DNA from 2 places in the Nocardiopsis sp. LOL_012 genome. Region 2 is predicted to be linked to the other one. Evidence: predicted binding sites of a transcription regulator. Region 2 holds the regulator's gene; the other holds the start of a gene.
What was found. Region 2 encodes HrcA, which represses chaperone genes, less so after heat shock. Its sites were predicted from a motif close to TTGGCACTCTCNNNNNGAGAGTGCCAA; they were not measured.
Positions count from the first base shown of each region.

Region 1: a site for HrcA is predicted at 2,823-2,849, ahead of groES (co-chaperone GroES). Genes of this name have one in related genera too.

Region 1 covers NZ_JBHMIV010000012.1:73,787-78,656, forward strand. The annotation lists gene ACFHWE_RS10230 (hypothetical protein) at 1-1,042, opposite strand, end outside; gene ACFHWE_RS10235 (THUMP-like domain-containing protein) at 1,400-2,662, opposite strand; gene groES (co-chaperone GroES) at 2,979-3,287, shown strand; gene groL (chaperonin GroEL) at 3,409-4,870, shown strand, end outside.
Region 2 covers NZ_JBHMIV010000001.1:160,419-165,288, forward strand. The annotation lists gene ACFHWE_RS00660 (DUF3097 domain-containing protein) at 1-587, opposite strand, end outside; gene hrcA (heat-inducible transcriptional repressor HrcA) at 710-1,723, shown strand; gene dnaJ (molecular chaperone DnaJ) at 1,728-2,867, shown strand; gene ACFHWE_RS00675 (16S rRNA (uracil(1498)-N(3))-methyltransferase) at 2,864-3,601, shown strand; gene ACFHWE_RS00680 (hypothetical protein) at 3,646-4,329, opposite strand; gene ACFHWE_RS00685 (SigE family RNA polymerase sigma factor) at 4,326-4,856, opposite strand.

The DNA of each region.
Region 1 (4,870 bases), on a different contig from region 2:
GCAGCTTGGCGACGGCACCGGTCACGTCCGCGACGGCGGCCGTGGCCTCCGCGTGGTTCTCGTCGGACTGCGTGCTCAGGTAGGCGGTGCTCTCGGTGACCTTGGCGGCCAGGGCCTCGTGCCGCTCCCCGGCGGACTCCGACAGCGCCTCCAGGTCCCGCGCCAGGTCCGAGGTGCGCTCGTCGAGCCGCCCGGTGTTCTCCTGGAGCCGGGACAGCACGGCCTCGCCCTGCTCCTGGACGAGGGTGTGCAGTTCCGCGGCGGACTCCGACACCGTGGTGGTGATCCGCTCGCGCAGTTCGGTGTCGGCGGCGGCCAGGGTCTCCCGGGCCTCCTCGACGGCGGCGGTGACCGCCTCGCGGCCGGCGGCGACCGCCTCGGACAGTTCGGTCCGGCCCGACTCCAGGGCCGCGGCGATCTCCGTGCGGCCCTCGGCCAGGTCCGCGGTCAGTGCCTCGTGGCGCTCGCCCAGCGCGGTGTCGAGCGCGGCCAGGGAGGTCTCCAGCTTCTCCGTCCTGGCGTCGATCGAGGCCACGGCGGCGTCGATCGCGTCCAGGCGCTCCTGGACGTTCTCGCTCAGGGCGGTGAGCCGCTCGCCGAGCCCGTCCACCCGCTCCGCGGTGCGGTCGCCGGTCTCGGCCATGTGCTGGAGGCGGGTGAGGGCGGTGTCCAGGTGCCCGGCCACGCGCTGGGTGTCCGAACGCAGGGCGGGCATGTCCGCCAGGGGCTTGACCTGGCGGCCGAGCACCTCTATGTGCTCGGCGAGGGCCTCGGCCCACTCCGGCGGCCGGGCCAGGAAGTCGTCGATCCGACCGTTGACCGCGCCGACCGCCTCGCCCAGGGCGGTGAGTTCGCGTTCGCGCAGCTCCCGGAGCAGCCACTCCATGCCTTCGAGGCGCTGGCGCATCTCCTCGCTCACCGCGCCCTGGCTCTTCTGCTCGGAGACGTGCTCCTGGGCGGCCTGGGAGAGCAGGTCACGCATGCGGTCGGAGATTCCGCTCTGGCCTCCCCCGTTGAGGAAGTTGTGGTTGGTCTGTTCCACCGAGGCTGCTCCTTATTGGTTCCGGTGCTCCCGTCCCGGCCCGGGAGGGACGTTCAGGGGCCGGGCGGTCGGGTTCTCGATGGTCCCCGGGGGCGGGTGCTCCGCAATCGAAAACTCCCGTGTGTGACGAAAGCGTGGCTCAGTGTATACGAGTGGAGCGTGGTGCCCTGAAGCGTCGAACCACGTGCTGGTCGGGCGATCGGGTGCCTTCCGGGTGGATCCATGAGACGGAAGCGTTCAGCGGGGGCCAGTTTAACGACACGCACACCCATGTCCCCAGAGGAAAGCAGAAGATGCCGGCCGCGGAGGTAACGATCTGGTCTGGGGGATGTGAACGTTGTGTGGAGGCGGCCCCGTTCACGCCTCCTCGCCGCCGCCGACCTCCCGGCAGAGCAGGCAGAACGGCCGCTGCCCGATCCGGGTGAGCACGACCGTCACCGGTTCGGAGCCGGATGGCTTCAGGCTCCGGCGCAGCCGCTCGGTGTCCACGGCCGACCCGCGCTTCTTGATCGTCACGCTGCCCGCGCCGTGCACCCGGAGCGCGGACCTCAGCCGTTTCAGCGAGAACGGCAGGGTGTCGGTGACCTCCAGGACCCGCCACAGCGGCGAGGCCACCGCCCGGTCGGAGGTGAAGTAGGCGATCCGCTCGTCCAGCAGGGTGCCCTCCACCCGGGCCGCGGCCTCGGCCACCAGGTGTGAGCGCACCACCGCGGGGTCGGGGTCGTACAGGTACCGCAGCGGCGGCGCCACGGGAGCCGGCCCCAGCCCCGGCTCCTCGTCCAGGTGCACCGCGCCCCGCTCCGACGGGAGCGACGCCTTCGGCTCGCGCAGGACGGTCGCGCGGCGCCGGACCCCTCCGGCGAGCGCACCGAACCACAGCGCCGTCTCCTTCAGCTCCCCGTCCACGGAGACCCACTCGGCGTCGGCGCCGGTGGGGAGCGCCTCGTGCGGGATGCCGGGCGCCGCCTTCAGACAGGCCGCCGTTGAGCCCTCCGCCAGGCGGACGGCCGTGTCCCAGGGCGGGGAGTAGGCGGCCGGGTCGAACACCCGCCCCCGCCCGCCCCTGCGGGCCGGGTCGCAGAACAGCAGGGGGTAGGCGCCGGGGGCGACCGCCTCCGCGTCCCCCTCGCGCACCCGGGCGAGGCCTTCCAGGCCCAGGGCCGCGATGTTGGCGCGGGCCACGGCCACCGTCAGCGTGTCGGCGTCCACGCCCTCGACCGACACCCCGTGTTCGGCCAGGGCCAGCAGGTCCGCGCCGATCCCGCAGCACAGGTCGCCCGCCGAACCCCCGGCCGGGTCCGCGGCGGCGGCGGTCCGCGCCGCCCGGTACTCGGCGACGGTCCGCCGGGTGGACTGCTCCAGGCCGTCGGGGGTGAAGTACATCTCCCGGGCCCGGTCGCCGAACTTGGCGCGGCCGCGTTCGCGCAGATCGACCTGGGTGAGAAGCGCGTTGACCAGATCGGGAACGGGTAGGTGCGGGTCAAGGTCGGCCACCCGGGGGTCCGCGCGCAGCGCCGAGGCGGTCCCCAGCCGGTCGGCCGCGGCCTCCTCAGGGTCCACACGCTCCAACGCCTCCCGGCCCGCGTCGGTGAGCAGCGCGGAGAAGGCGGACGCGCGCATGGGACCTCCGTAAGTTGTTAAGTGGCCCGGGAGGGCCGGGTACGGCTGATGGGGTCTTGCCTTCAGTGGCTTCCTAGGAGTGGCCGCCCGTCCCTCCGGGGGCGTTCGGGCGGCGGGCACGGCACGGCTTTCGGCCCCAGCTTCCCGCCACATTTCCATTCTGGCACTCTCGGGGGTAGAGTGCTAACCGCGACGAGGCCGGTCTGGCACCCGCGACGACAGGCCGCCGCGGTCGCCCCTTTTACACAGTTGGCCCGTACCGCCGTGCGGGCCGCAGTACAGGACACCGAGAACCTTGAAGGGGGAGGTCACTACAGTGTCGACCGCCACCAAGACCGTGCTGAAGCCGCTTGAGGACCGCGTCGTGGTCAAGACCCTGGAGGCCGAGCAGACCACCGCCTCCGGTCTGGTCATCCCGGACACCGCCAAGGAGAAGCCCCAGGAGGGCGAGATCCTGGCCGTGGGCCCCGGCCGCCTCGACGACAACGGCAAGCGTGTCGCCCTCGACGTGAACGTCGGCGACGTCGTGCTCTACAGCAAGTACGGGGGCACCGAGGTCAAGTACGACGGTGAGGAGTACCTGGTCCTCTCCGCCCGCGACATCCTGGCGGTCGTCGAGAAGTAGGTCTCGACGAGGCCCTCTCAGCAGGGCCAGGAGCCATTCGCATCCCGCACCGGTCGGCGCCACGCCGGGCGGGGCGGGATGCCCTTGTGTGTGACCACCGTCAGGAGGAAGAACCCAAGCCATGCCGAAGATCCTGGAGTTCGAGGATGAGGCCCGCCGCGCCCTTGAGCGGGGTGTGGACCGCCTCGCCGACGCCGTCAAGGTGACGCTCGGCCCGCGCGGCCGCAACGTCGTCATCGACAAGAAGTTCGGCGCCCCCACCATCACGAACGACGGTGTGACCGTCGCCCGTGAGATCGAGCTGTCCGAGCCCTACGAGAACCTGGGCGCGCAGCTCGTCAAGGAGGTCGCCACCAAGACCAACGACGCCGCCGGCGACGGCACCACCACCGCGACCGTCCTCGCGCAGGCGCTGGTCCGCGAGGGCCTGCGCAGCGTGGCGGCGGGCGCGTCCCCGATGTCGCTGAAGAAGGGCATCGACGCCGCCGCCCAGGAGGTGTCCAAGACTCTGGTCGAGCGGGCCCGCCCCGTCGAGGAGCGCGCGGACATCGCCTACGTCGCCACCAACTCCGCCCAGGACGCCGCGATCGGCGACCTCATCGCCGAGGCGTTCGACAAGGTGGGCAAGGACGGCGTCATCACCGTGGAGGAGGCCCCGACCTTCGGTCTGGACCTCGACTTCACCGAGGGCCTGCAGTTCGACAAGGGCTACGTCTCGCCCTACTTCGTCACCGACGGCGACCGCCAGGAGGCGGTGCTGGAGGACGCGCACATCCTCATCAACCAGGGCAAGATCAGCAGCCTCAACGAGCTGCTGCCGCTCCTGGAGAAGATCGCGCAGGACAAGAAGCCGCTGCTGATCATCGCCGAGGACATCGAGGGCGACGCCCTGGGCGCCCTGGTGCTGAACAAGATGCGCGGCATGCTCAACGTCGCCGCCGTCAAGGCGCCCGGCTTCGGCGAGCGCCGCAAGGCCATGCTCCAGGACATCGCGGTCCTCACCGGCGGCCAGGTCATCGCCGAGGAGGTCGGCCTGACCCTGGAGAACGCCGACCTCGACGTCCTGGGCAGCGCCCGCCGCATCACCGTCACCAAGGACGACACCACGATCGTCGACGGAGCGGGCGCGCAGGGCGAGGTCGACGACCGCATCGCCCAGATCCGCAAGGAGATCGAGGCCAGCGACTCCGACTGGGACCGCGAGAAGCTCCAGGAGCGCCTGGCCAAGCTCGCGGGTGGGGTCTCGGTCCTGCGCGTGGGTGCGGCCACCGAGGTCGAGCTCAAGGAGAAGAAGCACCGCCTGGAGGACGCCATCTCGGCGACCCGCGCGGCCATCGAGGAGGGCATCGTCGCCGGCGGCGGCGCCTCCCTGGTGCACGCCTCCACGGCCCTGGGCGACCTGGGCCTGAGCGGCGACGAGGCCACCGGTGTGGCGATCGTCCGCCGCGCGCTGGTCGAGCCCGCCCGGTGGATCGCGGAGAACGCGGGCGCCGAGGGCTACGTGGTCACGCACCGCGTCTCGGAGATGGAGGTCGGCCACGGCTACAACGCCGCGACCGACACCTACGGCGACCTGACCGCGC
Region 2 (4,870 bases):
TGCCCGGCCACCAGCACGTCCCCGCCCCGGACCCGCGCGGCGATCCGGCTCTCCTTGGAACCGGGCACGAGGTGGTCCACCAGCACCCCCAGGCGGCGGCCGGGGCCGGGCGCGAACTCCGCCACGATCGCGGGCAGGTCGTCGACCCCCTCCAGGAACTCGACGGCCACGCCCTCCACGCGCAGGTCGTGGCCCCAGACCTTCTCCACCAGCTCCGCGTCGTGCGCGCCCTCGACGTAGATCCGGCTCTCCCTGGCGGTCCGCGCACGGGCGCCGCGCACCGCGATCGAACCCGACGCGCTGCGCAGGGGCCCCCTGGACGCGCCGTCCGGGCGCACCAGCGTGACGGGGCGCCCGTCGATGAGGAACGCGGCCGGGGCCAGGCCGAACACCCGGCGGCGCGCCGCCCGGTCCTCCAGGGTCACGGTCGCCTTGTCCCAGGCGACGACGGCACCGCAGAAGGTCTCCTCGGCCGTCTCCACGACCAGGTCCCGGCTCAGGGGCACCTCGCGGACTTCTCTCCTCTTCGGCCGCGGTCCGGCCGCCAGTACGTCGCGGCCGTAGCGGTCGGTTCCCTTGTTGGACACGGTCGTGCAGTGTACTGGTAGGGGTCCCCCCGCGGTGCGGACCACCGGCGGGGCGCCGAGCGGGTTTGCGGCCGGGCATAGAATTGGCACTGTGGACCACGGAGTGCCAGGGAGGTGGCGAGTTGCTGGATGAGCGCAAGCTCGCGGTCCTGCGTGCCGTCGTCGAGGACTTCGTCAATACCAACGAGCCCGTCGGCTCCAAGGCCCTCGCGGAGCGGCACCCCCTCGGTGTCTCCCCCGCGACCATCCGCAACGACATGGTCGCCCTGGAGGAGGACGGCTACATCACCCAGCCGCACACCAGCGCGGGACGGGTCCCCACGGACAAGGGCTACCGGCTCTTCGTCGACCGGCTCTCCTCGGTCAAGCCGCTCTCGGCCGCCGAGCGCAGGGCCATCGAGTCCTTCCTCACCGGAGCCGTGGACCTCGACGAGATCGTCACCCGCACGGTGCGGCTGCTCGCCCAGCTCACCCACCAGGTCGCGATCGTCCAGTACCCGTCCCTCACCCGTTCGTCGGTGCAGCACGTGGAACTGGTGCCCCTCGGCGGACCGCGGCTGATGATGGTCGTGATCACCGACACCGGCCGGGTCGAGCAGCGCGTCATCGACGGGTTGGGCGACATCAGCGAGAGCGCCGTCGACGACCTGCGTTCCATGCTGAACCGGGCCACCGCCGGGCGCTTCCTCAACGACGTCCCCCGCGTGGTGGGCGACCTGCCCGCCCAGGTCGACCCGGAGCATCGCGACATGGCCGTCGCGGTCCTCTCGGTCCTGCTGGAGAGCCTCGTGGAGCGGCACGAGGAGAAGATCGTCCTGGCCGGCACCGCCAACCTCGCCGCGGTCGACTTCGCGGCCAGCCTGCGGGACATTCTGGAAGCACTGGAAGAGAACATGGTCCTCATCCGTTTGCTGGGTGAGGCGAAGGACCCGTCGATGCTCACGGTCCGCATCGGCGCGGAGAACTTCCATGAGGGACTGCGGTCCACCTCCGTCGTATCGGCCGACTACGGCGTGGGAAACCAGTCGTTGGCCAAGATCGGCGTGGTGGGCCCCACCCGGATGGACTACCCCGGGACGATGGGAGCCGTCCGCGCGGTGGCTCGGTATGTCGGACAGATTTTGGCAGGACAGTAACTCAGTGGCCAGAGACTATTACCAGGTGCTCGGAGTGCGTCGCGACGCCTCCAAGGACGAGATCAAGAAGGCGTACCGGCGGCTCGCACGCGAGCTGCACCCGGACATCAACCCGGACCCCGCCACCCAGGAGCGCTTCAAGGAGGTGACCCAGGCCTACGAGGTCCTCTCCGACGAGAACAAGCGCCGGATGTTCGACATGGGCCAGGACCCCTTCGCGCCGGGCGGCGGCGGGGCCGGCGGTTTCGGCGGAGCGGGTGGCTTCGCCTTCGACGACATCATGAACGCGTTCTTCGGCGGCGGACAGCCCGGCGGCCGGGGGCCGCGCGAGCGGGTCCGGCGCGGGCGCAGCATCAAGATCCGCGTCGAACTGGACCTCGCCGAGACCGCGTTCGGGGTCAGCAAGGAGATCACCTTCCCCACCGCGATCCTGTGCGAGACGTGCCAGGGCGAGGGGACGGCGCACGGCTCGCACCGCACCACCTGTGAGATGTGCCACGGCCAGGGGGAGGTCTCCCAGGTCACCCGTTCCTTCCTCGGTCAGGTGATGACCTCGCGCCCCTGCCCGCAGTGCTCGGGGCAGGGCACCGTCATCACCGACCCCTGCGCCGACTGCGCGGGCGAGGGCCGGGTGCGCGAGAAGGTTACCCGGACCGTCAAGATCCCCGCCGGTGTCGACGACGGCACCCGTATCCAGCTCGCGGGCGAGGGCGAGGTCGGCCCCAACGGCGGACCGCGCGGCGACATCATCCTGGAGATCATCCAGAAGCCCCACCCCACGTTCGAGCGCCGGGGCGACGACCTGCACTGCACGGTGACCGTGCCCATGACGGCCGCCGCGCTGGGCGCCTCGTTCGCCTTCGACACCCTCGACGGCACCGAGAACATCGACCTGCGCCCGGGAACCGACTCCGGACACGTGATCACCCTGGCGAACAAGGGCGTCAACCACCTCGACGGCGGCGGCCGGGGCGACCTGCGCATCCGGGTCGACGTGGAGACCCCCTCCAAGCTGGACGAGGAGCAGGAGGCCCTGCTGCGCAAGTTCGCCGAACTGCGGGGTGAGGACAAGTCGCCGGGCCGGTTCAGCCCCGGGCACGGCGGGTTCTTCGCCAAGATCCGCGACGCCTTCAGCGCCAAGTGACACCGGCCCTCTTCCTGGTCGGCTCCGGTGAACTGGACGCCGGCCAGGTGGTCGTGTCCGGCCCCGAGGGCCGACACGCCGCCGTGGTCCGCCGGATCCGCGAGGGCGAGACCGTCGACCTGGCCGACGGGCGCGGGCGCCGCGCCCGGTGCACCGTGACCGGCGTCGACGGGGAGCGGATCGTCTGCCGGGTCGAGGAGCGCCGGGACGAGCCCGCCCCGAGGCCGCGCCTGACGGTCGTCCAGGCCCTGCCCAAGGGCGACCGCGGAGAGTTGGCCGTGGAGATGATGACCGAGGCCGGTGTCGACGCGCTCGTGCCGTGGGCGGCGCAGCGGTGCGTCACCCGCTGGAAGGGCGCCCGGGCCGCCAAGTCACTGGACAAGTGGCGCGCCACCGCCCGCGAGGCCGCCAAACAGGCCCGGCGGGCGCGGCTGCCGGAGGTCGCCGACCCCGCCGCTACCGGGGCGGTGGCGGACCTGCTGGCCGCGGCGGACCTGGGCGTCGTCCTGCACGAGGACGGGGCTCGGCGGCTGGCCGAGATCGCCCTGCCCGAGGGCGGGAACGCGGAGATCGTGCTGGTGGTCGGCCCCGAGGGCGGTTTCTCCGACACCGAACTCGACGCCTTCACCGAGGCCGGGGCGGTGCGGGCCCTCCTGGGGCCCACCGTCCTGAGGACCTCCACGGCCGGGGTGGCGGCGCTGTCGGTCCTCCAGGCGCGCACCGGCCGCTGGTAGCCGGGGCGGACCGGCCGGTCCGCCCCGCACGTCGGCTCCCCGCCTCAGGGAGCGATCGACCGTGCGCCGTCGTCGGAGAGGGTGCCCGCCGTGGCCGGCCCGGTCTCGGAACCGCCTTCGACGGGGTCCTCCGCGTCGTCTGTGGAAGTGTCCGATCCGCCGTCGGTGGCGCTGTCCGAGGGCTCCTCGGAGGCGGGGCAGCCGTCGCCGCCCGAACCGCCCTCCCCGTCCTGGTCCGCGGGCGTGTCCGTTCCGGTGGGAGGGCAGGTGGGGGAGGCTTCGGGAGCGGGCTCGGGAGCGTCTCCCGGGGCGCTCTCCTGCCCGGGCGCGGGTTCCGGGGACGGGGACCGCGTGGGATCGGCCGAGGGTTCGGGTTCCCCGTTCCCGGGGCCGGGGCTGGGAACGGAGACGTCGACGCCGGGCTCGGAGGACTCGGGCGGGGCGGTCGTGCCCTCGCGGTCGGCGCCCGCCGGCACGATCTCCAGTACCTGCTCGCGGACCTGGGGCGTGGAGAGGACGACGGAGGTGGCGATCATCACCGCGCCCGCCACGGCCGCCGCGGGCCGCAGCCAGGGCAGGCCGAACCACGCGGTGACTCGACGCTGCTCGGTGCGTTCGCGTATCAGGTTCAGTCCCTCGGCGGAGGGTCGGCACGAGTCCGCCTCCGCCGCGAGGATCGCGCGGAGACGGTTCTCGAACTCGTCGCTGGGGTCGGGCTGACTGGTCATGTCGTCTGCTCCAGAACAGAGCGCAGGGCGGAGATGCCACGCGAGGTGTGGCTCTTCACCGCCCCCTTGCTGATACCCATGGCGCTGGCGATCTGTGCCTCGGACAGGTCACCGTAGTACCGGAGCACGATCGCCTCCCGTTGGCGGGTGGGGAGCTTGCGCAGCGCCCTGATGACGGCCTCGCGCTCCAGCAGGTTCATGGCGCCGTGCTCCGCGCTGGGGGCGTCGGGCAGTGCCTTGGGTGCGTGCTTCTCCACGACGGCCCGGTGGCGCAGTACCGACCGCGCCTTGTTCACCACCGCCTGGCGGAGGTAGGACAGGGCCTTGTTGGGGTCGCGCAGACGGCGCCACGCGGCGTGCATCGCCACGAAGGAGTCCTGCACGACTTCCTCGGCGGTCGCGTGGTCCCGGACGAGCAGGGAGGCGAGGCGGACCAGTGGGCGGTAGTGCTCCCGGTAGAGCTCGGTCACCGCGTGGTCGGCGTCCCACTCCATGGAGAGCGGAGCCGTGGCGGCTCCGGCCACCATGGTTTCTGTCGTCA